Regions from separate parts of the Kocuria sp. CPCC 204721 genome, predicted to be linked through region 4. Evidence: riboswitches for the same ligand, from Rfam matches in the RefSeq annotation. Region 4 holds a riboswitch; each other region holds the start of a gene.

Region 1 (3,844 bases), on a different contig from region 4:
GCGAACCTACGGTTGGTCGGTGACCGTTTGGGGTGCTGCTGACTGTGCGAAGGGCGCGCGCCCATCGGGTGCCGCGTCGGGGATCACCGCACTGGACTGGCTGGAACGGGTCGACGGGGATCATGACGTCCCGGTGTCGGCCCGTTCCAGCCGGTGGGGGCTCAGTTCGTGGTCCTGGATCAGGCCGCGAACCACTCCTCCAACCAGCCCTGCATGAGCTCGATCTCCGCCTGCTGGTCCTCGATCATCTTCTCCGCCATGGCTCGCAGCTCTGGGTCGGTGCCCATCTGCAGCTCCATCTCGGCCATCTCGAGAGCCACCTGGTGGTGGGCGATCATCTCTTCGAGGAAGGCCTTGTCGAAATCATCCCCGGACAGTTTCGCCAACTCTTCCAGGCTCATGCCGTCCATGCCGTCCATTTCGCCCATCATGGCGCCCTGCATGTCGGCATTCATGCTCTGACCATGGCCGCCATGGCCGTGCCCGTGGCCGTGCCCGTGGCCGTGGCCGTGGTGGTGTCCCGGGGTGTTCTCGGCGGCCAGCCGCTGGGCCGCTGCTTCCAGCTGCTGGATCTCCTCGGTCTGGGCCTCGATGATCTTCTCCGCCAGGTCACGGATCTCGGGACGCTCGGACTTCTGCAGGGCCAGCTCGGCCATGTCGGTGGCACCCTGGTGGTGGGGGACCATCATCACGGCGAAATGGCGGTCGTGGTTCATGTGCCGCTCAGCGCCCGTCTGTGCGGAGGCGGAGGAGGGCTGGTGCGTCGGGGACGCGACCGCCGCGGTCGCCCCGGCACCGCTGAGGGCCAGCGCCAGGGCCGTCCCGGCGGCCAGGTGCTTGATCGTCGACGTCATGACGAACCTCTCCTTCGCAGCAGCCCGTGCTGGGCCTGCACATCGTGGTGTTTGCTCTGCTCAGCCTCGGGTCGAGGCGGGCCGATCCGTCCACGGTAGCCCCGCCGTGGTTGCTTTCTCCGGGCTGGGAGGGCTGGGCGGTAGATCTTCACTGAACCTTCAAGAGCGGGCCCATCAGGGGGCCGAATCGGGGTGTTCCCCGGCGGTGGCCTGATGCAGGCATCTCAGGTTCTGACCGACCGATCCTGGATGCTGATCAGGTGGGGGGCACACTCGCCGCCCGCCACGAGCGGCATTCGTGGCGGGCGGCGTGTTGGCTCAGCGAAAAGTGACGTAGCCGACCGTCGGCATGGCATTCACGCTGTGCACGAAGGTGCCCTGGGTGGGGTTCAGCGCGGAGATCATCTTGCCGCCACCGAGGTAGATCCCGATGTGGGCCCCGCCGTTCTGGACGACGAGGTCGCCGGGCTGCGGGTCGGTGGTCGGGGTGCCGGCCGCCCACTGCTGCTGGCTGGTGCGGGGGAGGTCGATGCCCTGCTGGGCGTAGACCCACTGGGTGAAACCGGAGCAGTCCCAGGCGCCGAAGTCCGTGCCGCCCCAGACGTAGCCGGTACCGACGCCCTGCATCGCGGTGCCGACAAGGCCGCCGGCCGCAGCGGAGGTGGCGGAGATCTCGGAAATGTCCGAGGACTGGGGGGACAGACTCGAGGTGGCCGCCCCAGCGGCCGGCAGGCTCGCCGCCTGCACGGTGACGGGGGCCTGGGAAGCGGCCGGGGCCGGGGAGGTCGCGGGGGTCGAGTATGCGGTGCCGGACGTGGCGGGGGCTTCGGCATAGGCCTGAGCGGGGGCGACGGAGCCGATCACCGCCGCGCCGACAGCGGCGGCCAGGGTCGTGGTGCGCACCAGGTGCGAGGGGGTCTGGGCGCGGTGGCGGGCAGAGCTACGCGTGAAGAAAGCCATGAATAGGGGTCCTCCTTTTGCCTACGAGGTGAGCTGTCGGGTTCGGGTGGGAGGCACCCGGCCGCCGAGCCTGCAGCTCCGGCGGCTTCACCCCAAGGTCCGGGTGCGGACCGGGTATGGTTCCCCCGCTTCTGCCAAGTCATTTCTGTGATGGGGTCCCCGGCTGCCGGCAGAATTCGGCGAAGCACCCGGGGAAGCCGATGAGATCAGCCAACGGCACGCAGAGGACACTAGCGCCTAGATAACGAAAAGGTCACATTCCCTGTGGTGCCGGGAAAAGGCTTGCGCCGGCCTCGCGCGGTCGTCGGCAAACCGGCCGGTAGCCCACCACGCCTGGGGCACATTCGTTCCGGCGGGGTGGCGCCGCTAGCTGTCTTTCCTCCCCGTGCCACCACTCATCGGGACCGACCCGGGGAGGCTCTGACCTGCGGTATCGCGCCGATGAGTGCGGTGGGAGCTCGGATCCGCTGCCCTCACTACCCGTGGAATCCTTCGGCCTGCGCGCGGTGCGGGGGGAGGTGAACCCCCCGGGGGAGCTTCAGCGTCCCTCAAGGGTGTTCTCGGATTTTTTACGAAACCGCCCAGCATTTCCTGGGGGAGTGAGCTGTTTCCTTCATGAAATCTTCATATCCCAGGGTGTCGACCAGGTGAGAAGAGCTGCTTTCTTCACGAGATCTTCAAATTCCTCCGGGTCCATGTATCGGACCGGTGGATCAATGGCCCGGGTGAGGGGAGCGAATAACCAGGTTCTTCGCTGTCGTTGGTGAGGCCAGATTCGTCAGCGGCGGAGCCACTGGGCTGCCGGCTGCCACGTGGCTGGGTCGATCAGTATTCCGGGGCCGATTGGGGACGCCGGGCGGTGCCGTCACCGCTGCCTCGATCGTGGTCACGGGCTGTTGATCCGCGATCCCCTCGCCCCGCAGGCATTCCTCGACAAGGCCGGCCCTTGGCGGGAGCAGTGCCGACCGTGGTGAACGTGCGGATCGGCATGGCGCAGGCCTTGCAGAGGGGTGAGGGTGGCCGCTTCCGAGCCGTTGGCGGCGGGGACGGCCGGACCTACTGCTCGGCGGGGTGGGCCGGCTCCTCACCGGGTGCGGCCTCGACGTGCTCGGGGCCCGCGGCCACGTCGCGGACCGTGTGGCCGCCGAACTGGTTGCGCATCGCCGCGATCATCTTCATCGCCGGGGCCTGGTCCTGCCGGGAGGCGAACCGGGCGAAGAGGGCACTCGAGATGGCCGGCACCGGGACCGCGAGGTCCAGGGCGGCCTCCACCGTCCACCGGCCTTCGCCGGAGTCCTCGGCGTAGCCGGCGAGCCGGTCCAGGTGCTCGTCCTCGTTGAGCGCGTTCACCGCCAGGTCCAGCAGCCAGGACTTGATCACCGACCCCTCGCGCCAGGAGTTGAAGGTCTCCCGCACCGAGCGGACGTGACCGGCGGCCTCGAGCAGTTCCCAGCCTTCGGCGTAGGCCTGCATGATCGCGTACTCGATGCCGTTGTGGACCATCTTCGCGAAGTGACCCGCACCGTGCTCACCGGCGTGGACGAAGCCGAACTCGCCGGCGGGTTTGAGCGAGTCGAAGATCGGCTGCGCCTTGGCCACGGTACCCTCGTCCCCGCCGACCATCAGGGCGTAGCCCTGGGTGATCCCCCACACGCCGCCGGAGACCCCGCAGTCCAGGTACTCGATGCCCCGTTCGGCCAGTCTCCGGGCGCGGGGGGCGTCGTGGATCCACCGGGAGTTGCCGCCGTCGATGATCACGTCGCCCTCGCCCAGCACGCCGGCCAGCTCGTCGATCACGGTGTCCACCGCCGTGTCCGGCACCATGACCCACACGACCCGGGGCGGGGTGCCGATCTGCTCCACCATGGCGGTGAGGCTCTCGGAGTCGGAGAGCTCCGGGTCGGTGTCGTAGCCGACCACTGCGTGGCCGGCCTCGCGCAGCCGCTCACCCATGTTGCCGCCCATCTTGCCCAGTCCTACCAGTCCCGCCTGCATGGTGTGCTCCCTTCTCGGTCCTCCGCCGCTCAGGC
Region 2 (3,844 bases), on a different contig from region 4:
AGATCCTCATCCAATAACCGTACAGCAGAATCTGTATCAAAGGAGATGAGGGGCTTCCCTTGATGATCGGGCAATGTCCAGCTCGTATTCATACGGTGAGGGCGGACGGGGGTGCCGTCCGCCACTGCGGCATCCCCGTCCCCCGAGCCATCGCTGCACCCTAAGGGCTCTCGCTCCAATGCCGAGGCGGAGCAGGATAAGCACTGCCCGCGTCCAGCGGAAGACAGGGCAAGGCCATGAGCACTCTCCGATCCTCTCCGCAGGACTGCTCCCCGTGTGCCGATTCGCTGGCGTGTGCACATCGACAGGATCGTGGCAATCGTTCGAGTCTGCGGCTACAGCTGCGGAGTGCACCCATGCGGTCCATCCGAGTGCACCCATGCGGTCCATCGACGATGATCCTGGCGGGGCACTCCGCACCTGACGGATGAGCCCACCGGCCGGCCTTCACCACATCGGCGAGACTCACCGGTAGGTGTAGTACCCGTCGACGGGCATGGCGTTGACGGAGTGGACGAAGGTGCCCTGGGTCGGGTTCAGCGCCGAGACCATCTTGCCGCCACCGATGTAGATGCCGATGTGGTTGCCGCCGTTCTGGGACACCAGGTCACCAGGCTGCGGGTTGGACGTCGGGGTGGCGGCGGCGATCTGCTGGAAGCTGGTGCGGGGGATGTCGATGCCGTTCTGGGCGTAGACCCAGCCGGTGAATCCGGAGCAGTCCCAGGCCCCGAAGGAGGTCCCGCCCCAGACGTAGCCGGTGCCCACGCCCTGCATGGCCGTGCCCACGATGCCGCCGGCGGCCGGGGCGATCTCGGTGATGGCGGTGGACTGCGGGCTCACGCTCGAGGTGGCGGCGCTCTGCTGCGGGGCCGGGGCTTGGTCGACGGGGGCGGCGGGCTGCGCGGCGACCGGGGCCGGGGTGGTGTAGGAGGCCAGATCGGCCATCGCCGAGGCCGGAGCCGCATAGGAGGACCCGGAGGCGGCGGGGATCTCGGCGTAGGCCTGGGCCGGAGCGATGGAGCCCACCAGCGCTGCGCCGGCGGCGGCGACGACGGTGGTGGTACGCACGGCGCGCGAGGAGGTCTGGGCGCGGTGACGGGCAGTGTGCTGCTTGAAAAGCGACATGGTGGAGTTCCTCCCTTTGCCTACGAGGTGAGCTGTCGGATGCGGGTGGGAGACACCCGGCCGCAGAACGCACGCGCTCTGAGACTTAACCCCAAGGCCCCGGTACACCGGGACCGGTAATGGTTCCCCCGCTTCTGCCAAGCGATTTCTCTTCAGGAACCCCGAGCACCGGCAGAACTCGGCGATGTGCCACGAGGGCGCCGACAGGATCAGTGGTCGGCACGCACTGAAGAGTACAAGGAGATTACGAAACAATCACAATCCGATTCGGGAATGTATAGAGATCGTAAAGAAGTGGTCAAGGCTTGATGAAGACCTGAATTGTTGTCGGCTTTTTCCTGTTAATTTCCCGAGAAAGGCGGGGCGCTCTGCGCTTTGAGTGAGGTGGCTTGTTGGTGCGTGGACGCTGCGCGGGGAGTCGTCGCCCACACAGCGGTGGGGACAGGAGCCACTTCAAAAGGCGCGGCGGGTGGATCGAGAGCGAAGCCCGCGGCCATCCTGGGATATTTCGCGCTGCATCAAGCCCCGGAAATTTGGGCTCTGTCCATGCTCGCACTGACTGGCGGAACGTTAGCCAGCGTTGTGGTCGAGGAGATGCCCGACCAAGCCCACGAAGGCGACACCAGCGTGCCGGGACCGATCCTGCTCACCGGCGGAGTTGCGCTGTTCGCCGCGATCTCCGTCTACCTCGGTTCCTGAGAAGCCGTGCGCCCCGGCGTCCTCGTCTCGGGGCGCCGACGCGTGCCGACCGTGCTCAGTGGGCGCAGTTGGGACCGCATCCACCGCAGTGTGCACCGTCCTCGGCGGTGAGGACCGCAACGGGAGTGCAGCAGGCGTCTCCGCGCCAGGCCTCCAGCCCCTCCTTGACCGCCACGGCGGCGATCACCAGCGCAGCCAGCGGGTCGGCCCAGGACCAGCCCAGGGTGCTGTTGAGCACCAGGCCTACCAGCAGCACGGCGGAGAGGTAGGTGCACAGCAGGGTCTGCTTGGAATCGGCCACCGCAGAAGCAGAGCCCAGCTCCCGGCCGGTGCGGCGTTCGAACCAGGACAGGAACGGCATGATGAGCAGGCTCACCGCGGCCAGGGCGATCCCGACCGGGGAGTGTTCCGGCTCGGCGGCCCCGAGCAGGGCGCGGATCGCATCGACGGTGACGAAGGCAGCCAGGCCGAAGAAGGAGAACGCGATCACCCGCATCGCCACCTTTTCCCGTCGGTGCGGGTCCGGGGCGGCGAACTGCCACGCCACCGCCGCCGCGGAGAGGACCTCCACGATCGAGTCCAGGCCGAAGCCGATCAGCGCCGAGGAGGAGGCGATGGTGCCGGCGGTCAGGGCGATGACCGCCTCGAGCACGTTGTAGGTGATGGTGCCGGCCACGATCCAGCGCACCCTGCGGTGCAGCACCGCCCGGCGTGCATCGGCGATGGGCTTGGGGTCCAGGGTCAGGGAGGTCATGTGCAGGTGCATCCTTCCGGGGAGCAGCAGGTCGGGTCCACGGTGACCACCAGCTCCAGCAGGTCCCCCAGGGCAGCCCCGAGGCGGGGATCGGCCAGGGAGTACCAGGTGCTGCGCCCCTCGGCGGTGGAGGTCACCAGCCCGCACCCGCGCAGGCACCCCAGCTGGTTGGAGATCACCTGCTTGGACACCCCCAGGGCCTGAGCCAGTTCCGAGGGCCGGGCCGGGGCGTCTCGGAGGGACAGCAGGATCCGGGTCCGGGTCCCGTCCGAGAGAGCATGGCCCAACCGGGACAGGGCCGAAGTATGGGTGGGGGTCACCGCGGTCATCCCCCCTACGGTACAGGTTTCTGTGTACTGTTGAGGGGTGGCCTGCTGGCACTCCTCGGGCGCACCAGCGGGTCACCCGGGGCGTGCTGCGTTTGCCGGATCGAGGAGGACCGTGATGATGTCGGAAGTGGCCCCGGCTCTGGCGCTGGGCCTGTACCTGGCCGGCCTGGTGACCGCCTTCGGTGTGCGGTCGTGGATCCACCGGCGCCGCACCGGCTCCAGCGGCTTCCGCGGGGTGAGCGGGGCGCCCGGCTCGCCCGAGTGGTGGGGCGGGATCCTGTTCGCGGCCGCCCTGGTTCTCGGTGCGGCCGGGCCCGTCCTGGCCCTCACCGGCACCGTGGCCGCACCCCGGCTCCCGCAAGCACTGTCCTGGGCCGGGGCGGTCGTCACCGTGGTGGGTTTCCTCGGTGTACTAGCCGCCCAGGCCGGCATGGGCGCCTCCTGGCGGGTGGGTGTCGACGCCACCGAACGCACCGAGCTGGTCACCACCGGGGCTTTCGCCGTGGTCCGCAACCCGATTTTCACCGCGATGCTCACCACCCTGGCCGGCCTGACCCTCCTGGTGCCCACCGTGGTCACTGCAGCGGCGTGGCTGTGCTTGCTGGTGGCCGTGGAGCTGCAGGTCCGTCTCGTCGAAGAGCCCTACCTGCTGAGCACCCACCGACAGGCCTACGCCTCCTACGCCGCTCATGTCGGCCGGTTCATGCCCGGTCTCGGCCGACTCCGCCCCGCACCCCTGGGCGAGCTGACCCCCTGAACCCAGGACCCCACCACTGGCCGACAGTTCCCCCACCCCAGGAGACCAGCACCGTCCGGAGTTCCATGCCCCTGTGATCGGCTGTCGAGGCGCCCAGCCCCTCCTGCGCGCGCACGTTTGGGGGCATGACCAAGCCCTCGAGGCCGGGCCCCCATTCCCCGCGCCGGAAAGTTCGTATAG
Region 3 (3,844 bases), on a different contig from region 4:
CGATGATTCCGCTGGAGTGGTGCGGAATCATCTTCTGCACGAAGGCGACGTCGAAGCCTTCACCGGCTTCCACCGCCAGCAATTCCTCGTGCATCATCTGCATCTCCTCCTCCATGGTCGCCATCTCCTGGCGGGCCTCCTCCGGGGCCTGGGCCTTGGCTTCGTCCGGGGTCAGTCCGTACCACTGATCCAGCCACCGGGTGAACTGCTCGATCTGGTGCTGCTGGTCGGCGACGATGTTCTCCGCATGCGTGCGGATGTCGGGACTGGTGCCGCGCTCCAGCTCCAGTTCGGCCATCTCGATGGCGCCCTGGTGGTGGCCGATGATCTCGGCCAGGAAAGTGATCTCCAGTTCCTCGCCTTCGAGGCCGGCCAGGGTCTCGCCGAACTCGTAGGCGGTCGGGGAGGTGGGCTCGGGCTGGAGAGTCTCGGTCTGGGTATGGGCAGAGACCGGGGTGGCCTCCCAGCGGGCGAAGGCCGGGGCGGTCGCCCCGCCCAGCAAGGCGGTGGCGACGGCGATAGTGGCGGCCACCGTGGGGCGGCCACGGAATGGGGTGGAACCCATGATGATGTCTCTCTTCCACGACGAGGGAGCTCGACCCTGAGATGCCGGCTCGGTGATCACCCCGCCGCCGGGGCGGGAACGATCCGCGCGGGCGGGGCTGTGCTCAATGAGATACGGGGGGAAGAAAGAACCCCCGCCTCCGGAGGTGCCCGGTCAACGGATCAGATTCCTCTTTCACCGACGGAGGCCCATCCACGGCCTCCGTGGGTCAGCGTCGGCCTCCAGAAGAGGCCCGGTTTCCGTGGAGGAACTTCTCCCCAGGTGATCAGTCACCCGGGGCATCACCCGGGCGGTGGGTGTGTCATGGCGTCGCCCGACTTGTGCAGCTCGGGCTTGCTCCGCGGCCTCGCTCCCAGCCAGCCCCGGAGCTTCTCACCGCCGTCCGCCACCCGGGTGATGGGTCCGCGGGGGCAGGCTCAGCCCAGGGCGGCGACCAGCTCGGCGCAGGTGGCCTCGCAGCGCCGACAGGCCTCCGCGCAGATCCGGCAGTGCTCGTGCATCGAGGCGTGCTTCTCGCACTCGCCCGCGCAGGCCTTACAGGCCATCTGGCAGGCCCGGATCGCATCCAGGGTGATGTTCGCGTCGTAGCCGGTGTGCCGGGAGAGCACCCGCCCGGTGGCCTCGCACAGATCCGCGCAGTCCAAGTTGGTGCGGATGCACTTGGTCAGCTCCGCGACCATGTCCTCGGACAGGCACGCGTCGGCGCAGGCGGTACAGGTCTGGGCGCACTGGAAACAGGCCTCGATGCAGGCGGCTAGCTTCTCCTCGTCCACCCCGCCCAGGTCCTTCGGGTAGGTCTCCAGCATCGACGTCACATGATGAGTCATGGCTTGCTCCTTCGTCGGTTCGGCCGAGGAGACGAACCGGCCGGAGCCAATCCGCCATACAACCGACAGCAAACTGCGGATCTGGCCGGATGAAGCACTTACTCCTTGAAGATTCCGTGAAGAAATCCCGAGAGCGAGGCGCGCGCCACGCCACGCATCCATTTCCTTTTGTGAAAGATGCATAGGAACCATGAAGATCTCATGAAGAAATCTCTCTCGCGCCGCCGGAAGAGAACGACTTCCTGAAAATAGCCTGGATGATTTCCTATCCTTTTCTTACCAATCCCTGTGAGGCGGCAGGGGCTGGCAGCTGCGCTCTTGCACCCCTCTGACGGAGCCGCAGGTACAGGAGGGCCTGGGCGCACACCGCGTAAATCCGCTAGTCGCCGTCAGATATGCACCTCTTCGGCAGCAATGTGCTGGGGCGCGAGTAGAAGGCGGCCGCCGCCTCGGCGGTCACTCCCGAGCGTCTCTCCGTCCCGCTCGGCGGTGAAACAAGGGGGGAGGAGCGGCCGTAACCGTAACGTGACTTTTCCGTTATCTGTTCGCTACTGTCCTCTGCGTGCCGATCGCCGATCCGGTTGGCATCCCCGGGTACATCGCCGAATTCTGCCGGTGCCCGGGGTCCGCTGAAAAGACATCGCTTGGCAGAAGCGGGGGAACCATACACGGTCCCGCCCTTGGGGCCTGGGGGTTAAGCCGGCCGGACGCGCGCGTCCGCCCGGCCGGGTGTCTCCCACCCGCATCCGACAGCTCACCTCGCAGGCAAAGGGAGGAATCCACTCATGCCCATGTTCCAGCGCCGTACTGCTCGCCACCGCGCCCAGACCCCGTCCCGCCTCGTTCGCCGCACCACTCTCGCAGCCGCCGCTGGTGCGACGGTGCTTGGCTCGGTGGCACCCGCCCAGGCCTACGCCGAGCTACCGACCCCCTCGAACACCGCCTCCTCCACCCCCGCCCCCGTGGTGGCGACCCTGGCCTCGTCCCCCGCCGCGGCCCCGATCGTCCCGGCAGCCACCCCGGCCCCTGGGGCGCAGGCGGCCTCGACGCCGCAGATGGCCTCGGCCTCGGATGTTTCCGTCCAGTCCACCGACACTACTGCTGTCTCCACTTCCGGGAGCGGGCTCGTGGGCACCGCCATGCAGGGTGTGGGCGGTGGTTACGTCTGGGGTGGTACCGCCTTCGGCGCCTGGGACTGCTCCGGGTTCACCCAGTGGGTCTACGCCCAGAACGGCATCGAGATCCCCCGCACCAGCCAGGCCCAGTGGGCGGCTGGTACCCCGACCGCCAACCCCCAGCCCGGTGACCTTGTCGTCCAGAACGGTGGCGGCCACATCGGGGTCTACCTGGGCGGCGGCAAGATGATCTCCGCGCTGAATCCGACCCAGGGCACCTTCGTCCACGACGTCAACGCCATGCCCGTGGTCGGCTACGTCACCTTCCGCTGACCCACACCACTGGATGCCTTGGGCATCCACCCAGGGGCTCCCGGAGAAGCCGCCCCCGTGCTGTGGGGGCCCTGTCAACGACAGGGCCCCCACAGCACGGGATCTCATCCCGCAGTCCAGGCCTGGTTGCCAACGCAGGTCACCGCGTAGCTGGCTTCTGGGCAACAAAGCGTAGAATCCGCCCACCGAAGGACAACCGGAGGGCGAGGAGCTCCAGGCCGACCTGGTCGAGAACTGGTTTGAAGGCTCCGGGGTCGATGAGTCGGTGGGGAGAGCGATCGGCCCGGTGCACCAAGGAGGCCATCCGTGAGGCAAGCAGGTCGTATCCCACCAATGCCCCGCCCGGCCGCAAAACCCGGGACCCCTCGACCACCGCGTGTTCCCACTCGATGACGTGGTGGAGCATCAGGAAGCTCACAACCGTGTCAAATGACTCGTCCTCGAAGGGCAGGCGGGTGGCGTCGGCCTGACAGGCCTCAGCATGGGGGAATCTGACAAGGCATTGCTGCGCAACCTCAACCATCACCGGGTCGGCGTTGGTCGTAGTGAGCCGCACCCAAGGGTTGGCTTGGACGATCGCTTCGGCCATCGCCCCGCTGCCCCCGCCGATTTCCAGCACGTTCTCGGTGACGGGGAAGCCTTGGGTCGCCCAGGGGACCATTCGCCGGGCCAAAAGACTCCATGGCGCACTGCGGCAGCACGAAGCTTCTAGAGCGGACATCCTCGGCATGGACTCCCCCTCCCGGTGCATCCGGATCGTGTGCGCCGAGCCTAGTTCCACGATCGACAGCAGTGAACCGGCTCGGCAAGGACGAGGCGACCTCGCTATGCACACCGCCCGGGGTGGGCGCGGCCGCTGATTCGAGGAAGCTAGGTCCCTGGCCTCCGGACCCCCACCCATGCCCCCTCACGCGGGGTCAGCAATGATGTCGCCTCCGGCGGCTATACCTGCTCTCATGGGCAGGGATCAGATCTCCAAGCACAGGGAACATCGCAAGAACGAA
Region 4 (3,844 bases):
TCCACCCCGGGCGCCACGCGAGGCCCCTCGGGGCGCGAACCGGCCGGGGCCTCGATGACCACGGAGGATTCGAGGAACGGTGCGCGATCCGTCACGTGCGCGAACTTGGCGCCGAACTCCCCGAAGCTGAGGTGCTCGGCGCGCCGGGACACGAGGCTGAAGGCCGCGCTGTCCCAGAAGGTGCTGGACCCACCGAGACCCAGCACGATCTCGTACCCCTCGGGCAGTGCGAAGAACTCGGCGAGGCGCTCCTGCACCTGCGCTACCAGGTTCTTGACCGGGGCCTGGCGGTGGGACGTACCCAGCAGTGTGCTGCCACCGCGTTCGAGCGCGGCCACCTGCTCGGCCCGCACCCGGGACGGGCCCGCGCCGAAACGGCCATCCGCGGGCAACAGGGACGGGGGGATCACGGGCATGCTGGTCACGAAGGCTCCTCTGGCGGGCGGTCGGGTGTGTCCCCCATTGTGCCCGCCCGGGGAGTCGATGGCGCGTTCGAGACGCCTGCCGCAAGGACACCCACTGGCTATAATTATCCTGAATCATTCAGACTAGGCTGAACGGCAGCCCCCACCGGGGGTCGTTGACCCGCGCGCTGTGGTGCGCAGAAATCTGAGGACGAACCATGAGCGGCGATCTGATCGACACCACCGAAATGTACTTGCGCACGGTGCTGGAGCTGGAGGAAGAGGGGATCACCCCCATGCGAGCCCGCATCGTGGAACGCCTGCACCACTCTGGCCCCACCGTGTCTCAGACCGTCTCCCGCATGGAGCGCGACGGCCTGCTCTCGGTCGCGCCGGACCGCTCCCTGCAACTCACCGAGGCCGGGCGCACCACCGCTGTGTCCGTGATGCGCAAGCACCGGCTCGCCGAACGACTCCTCGCGGATGTGGTGGGCCTGGACATGGCGCACGTCCACGAGGAGGCCTGCCGCTGGGAACACGTGATGAGTGAGCGCGTGGAACAGCGGCTCGTGAACCTCCTGGGGGATCCCGAGAACTCCCCGTACGGCACGCCCATCCCGGGGCGGGGCGAGCACAACGGCACCGGTGCCGCGGCCGAGGTCTTCGACGGCCTCACCCTGCTCGAGGTCGCCGGAGCCCAGGACTCCACGGAGTACGTAGTCCGGCTGCTGCCGGAAGTGGTGCAGGCGGATCAGGAACTCATCGAGATGCTCAGCTCCGCGGGCATCCTCACGGGCTCCAGGGTCACGGCCGAGATCAACCCCGGGAACGAGAATCGGGTCGTGGTGACCCGGGTCGATTCGGGAGTGTCCCTGGACCTGGACTCCGCCACCGCGCGCGCCATTCGGGTGGCCGCCGCCGAGGCCTGATCGCCGCTGCGTCTCTTCGCGGTTGCTTCCAGTGACGTCGGAACGCGACGCGCCGTGATCTTCGAGAAGTTGACCGTGACCTTTCGACTGTGGGGACAATCACGGGTGATCGGTGCGGTTTCGACCTTCGCTCACTGGGTGAGCCCTGTATCACCGCAGGTCAGGAGCCTTTTTCGTGGTGTGGGCTTTCGAGCGGGCGGGCGTGTTGAGGCGGCCGATTGATATCGACGGTCGTGGTAATCCACGGTGATTCATAACGACCGATGCCCGATGCGTGACCGGCTGTAATCAAAACGTGACATTTTCGTTATCCATCCTGTACAGTCATGCCCGTGCCGATCACTGGTCGGATCGCCACTCCCGAGCGTTCGCCGAGTTCTGCCATGCGCTCCGGGACCCGTACACAGAACATCCGCATGGCAGAAGCGGGGGAACCACTTCCGGACTCGTTGCATCAGACGGGTCCTTGGGGTCAAGCCAGCACGGCACCTAGGTGCGTGCGGCCGGATGTCTCCCATCCGAACCCGACAGCTCACCTCGTAGGCGCAGGGAGGAACACATATGTCTTTCATGAAGCAGAACTCTGCCCGGCACCGCGCCGAGACGAAGTCGCACCTCGTGCGTAACACCACTATCGGTACGGTCGTCGCTGGTGCCGCCGTGGTCGGCCTCGCGGCCCCCGCGCAGGCCTCGAGCGGTCTCGTCGATCTGGGCTCCACGGCTTCCTATGGCTACCAGGCGTCCACCTCCTCGGTGCAGGCCTACAACGCGTCGTACACCATGCAGACCACCAACACCGTGGGCTCCGCCGCCAGCGTGAGCACCCAGTCGAACCACTCCACGGGTGGTCTGGTGGGCACCGCCTACCAGGGCATCGGCGGCGCGTACGTCTGGGGCGGCGTTGGCTTCAAGGCCTGGGACTGCTCCGGCTTCACCCAGTGGGTCTACGCCCAGAACGGCATCAACCTGCCCCGCACCACCTGGGCCCAGTTCGCCGCTGGCACCCCCACCTCCAACCCGCAGCCCGGCGATCTGGTCTCCCAGAACGGCGGCTCCCACGTGGGGATCTACATCGGCAACGGCCAGATGATCTCCGCTCTCAATCCCTCGCAGGGCACTCAGGTTCACTCCGTGAATGCCATGCAGCTGGATGGTTACTACACCTTCCGGTGACCCGGTGACACCGCGCCCGAGCATGATGCGCGGTCCACACCGAGCCACATTGCGGCCGGGTGTGCTGGCCGGGTCCCCGGACCTCGGTCGGCACACCGCGCCGGAACCACCTGAAAACCGAACGTAATCTCCCGCCCAAATCCGTGCACCGCTGCTGCGTCCTGACGGATGTGCCGGTCACCGCACACCTCCGTGCCCTGGGTGGACACGAACGTGTTAGGAAACCACACGAATGTCGAACGAAACCGCTCCTCACGCCGCCAAGGGCCTCTTCGCGGGCAAGGCCCGTACCGTCGCCGCCGTCGCGGCCTTCTCAGGTCTGGCCCTCGCGACCACCGTGTCCGTGCAGGCCACGCAGAATGCCTCCGAGCAGGCCCCCGCCGCCGCTGTGTCCGAGGCCCCCGCCTCCGACAACACCGTCTCCGCGGAACCTGCCGCCAAGGCCGACAAGGCCCAGGAGAACGCTGCCAAGGAGCAGAAGGCCGCGAAGACCGAGAAGGCGCAGCCCGCCGCTCAGGCTCCCGCTCAGCCCTCCGTGGTCCAGGCCGCTCCCGTGGCCGACGTGACCCCGCTGCAGGCTCCCGCCGTTCCGGCTGCAGCCCCCTCCGTCGTGACCGCTTCCGAGAACGTCACCTCGGTCGCCGAGCAGGCTCCGGTGGCCCAGGGCCGCCACGCCGCTCCCGCCACCGCTCAGACCGTTGCCAAGGAGGCCGCCGCCGAGCAGCGCGCCGCTGTGGCTTCCCCGGTGATCCCGAACTACGCCCCCGCCCAGGGTGCCGCTGCCGCCCAGCCCGCGTCCTACAAGGCTCCGCAGGCCCCGGCCGCCCCGAAGGCGCAGGCTGCCCCCCAGGCTCAGGCCGCCACCCAGGTGACCACGCAGTCCAACGCCCAGGCAAAGGCCGAGGCTGCTCCCGCCGCCACCCAGGTGACCACGCAGTCCAACACCCAGGCGAAGGCTCAGGCTGCTCCCGCCGCCAAGGCCTCCTCCGTGTCCGGCTCCGCGAAGGGCCAGGCCATCCTGGGTGCTGCCGAGGCTCAGCTCGGTGTGACCCAGGACTGCACCATGCTGGTGACCAACTCCCTCAAGGCCGTGGGCATCAACCACCACGGCTGGCCGGCCAGCTACAAGTCGCTGGGCACCCAGGTCTCCGCGGACCAGGCCCGCGCCGGTGACATCGCCTACTACGCCAACGGCGGTTCCGGCATGGCTCACGTGGCCATCTACGCCGGTAACGGCCAGGCCATCCACGGCGGTTGGAACGGTAACCAGACTGTGAAGACCAGCGCCTACGTGGGCTCCGGCCCCGAGTTCATCCGCGTCGGCTGAACCGGATCGAG

The links. Region 4 has a riboswitch for cyclic di-AMP ahead of RF637_RS06605 (C40 family peptidase). Riboswitches for the same ligand answer to the same signal wherever they lie in the genome.
Region 1: another riboswitch for cyclic di-AMP. It lies ahead of RF637_RS12955 (C40 family peptidase); the one in region 4 lies ahead of RF637_RS06605 (C40 family peptidase).
Region 2: another riboswitch for cyclic di-AMP. It lies ahead of RF637_RS13395 (C40 family peptidase); the one in region 4 lies ahead of RF637_RS06605 (C40 family peptidase).
Region 3: another riboswitch for cyclic di-AMP. It lies ahead of RF637_RS05210 (C40 family peptidase); the one in region 4 lies ahead of RF637_RS06605 (C40 family peptidase).

The regions. Positions count from the first base shown of each region.
Region 1 covers NZ_JAVKPO010000021.1:15,164-19,007, reverse strand. Annotated here, with positions in the region: gene RF637_RS12960 (DUF305 domain-containing protein) at 180-854, opposite strand; gene RF637_RS12955 (C40 family peptidase) at 1,173-1,814, opposite strand; cyclic di-AMP (ydaO/yuaA leader) riboswitch at 1,821-2,006, opposite strand; gene gnd (phosphogluconate dehydrogenase (NAD(+)-dependent, decarboxylating)) at 2,871-3,809, opposite strand.
Region 2 covers NZ_JAVKPO010000026.1:4,786-8,629, reverse strand. Annotated here, with positions in the region: gene RF637_RS13400 (helix-turn-helix transcriptional regulator) at 1-10, opposite strand, end outside; gene RF637_RS13395 (C40 family peptidase) at 466-1,125, opposite strand; cyclic di-AMP (ydaO/yuaA leader) riboswitch at 1,131-1,319, opposite strand; gene RF637_RS13390 (hypothetical protein) at 1,672-1,824, shown strand; gene RF637_RS13385 (cation transporter) at 1,880-2,578, opposite strand; gene RF637_RS13380 (helix-turn-helix transcriptional regulator) at 2,575-2,907, opposite strand; gene RF637_RS13375 (isoprenylcysteine carboxylmethyltransferase family protein) at 3,023-3,664, shown strand.
Region 3 covers NZ_JAVKPO010000003.1:257,903-261,746, reverse strand. Annotated here, with positions in the region: gene RF637_RS05220 (DUF305 domain-containing protein) at 1-565, opposite strand, end outside; gene RF637_RS05215 (four-helix bundle copper-binding protein) at 982-1,392, opposite strand; cyclic di-AMP (ydaO/yuaA leader) riboswitch at 1,983-2,172, shown strand; gene RF637_RS05210 (C40 family peptidase) at 2,178-2,840, shown strand; gene RF637_RS05205 (class I SAM-dependent methyltransferase) at 2,980-3,501, opposite strand.
Region 4 covers NZ_JAVKPO010000005.1:44,867-48,710, forward strand. Annotated here, with positions in the region: gene serC (phosphoserine transaminase) at 1-416, opposite strand, end outside; gene RF637_RS06600 (metal-dependent transcriptional regulator) at 623-1,333, shown strand; cyclic di-AMP (ydaO/yuaA leader) riboswitch at 1,693-1,891, shown strand; gene RF637_RS06605 (C40 family peptidase) at 1,895-2,506, shown strand; gene RF637_RS06610 (NlpC/P60 family protein) at 2,739-3,833, shown strand.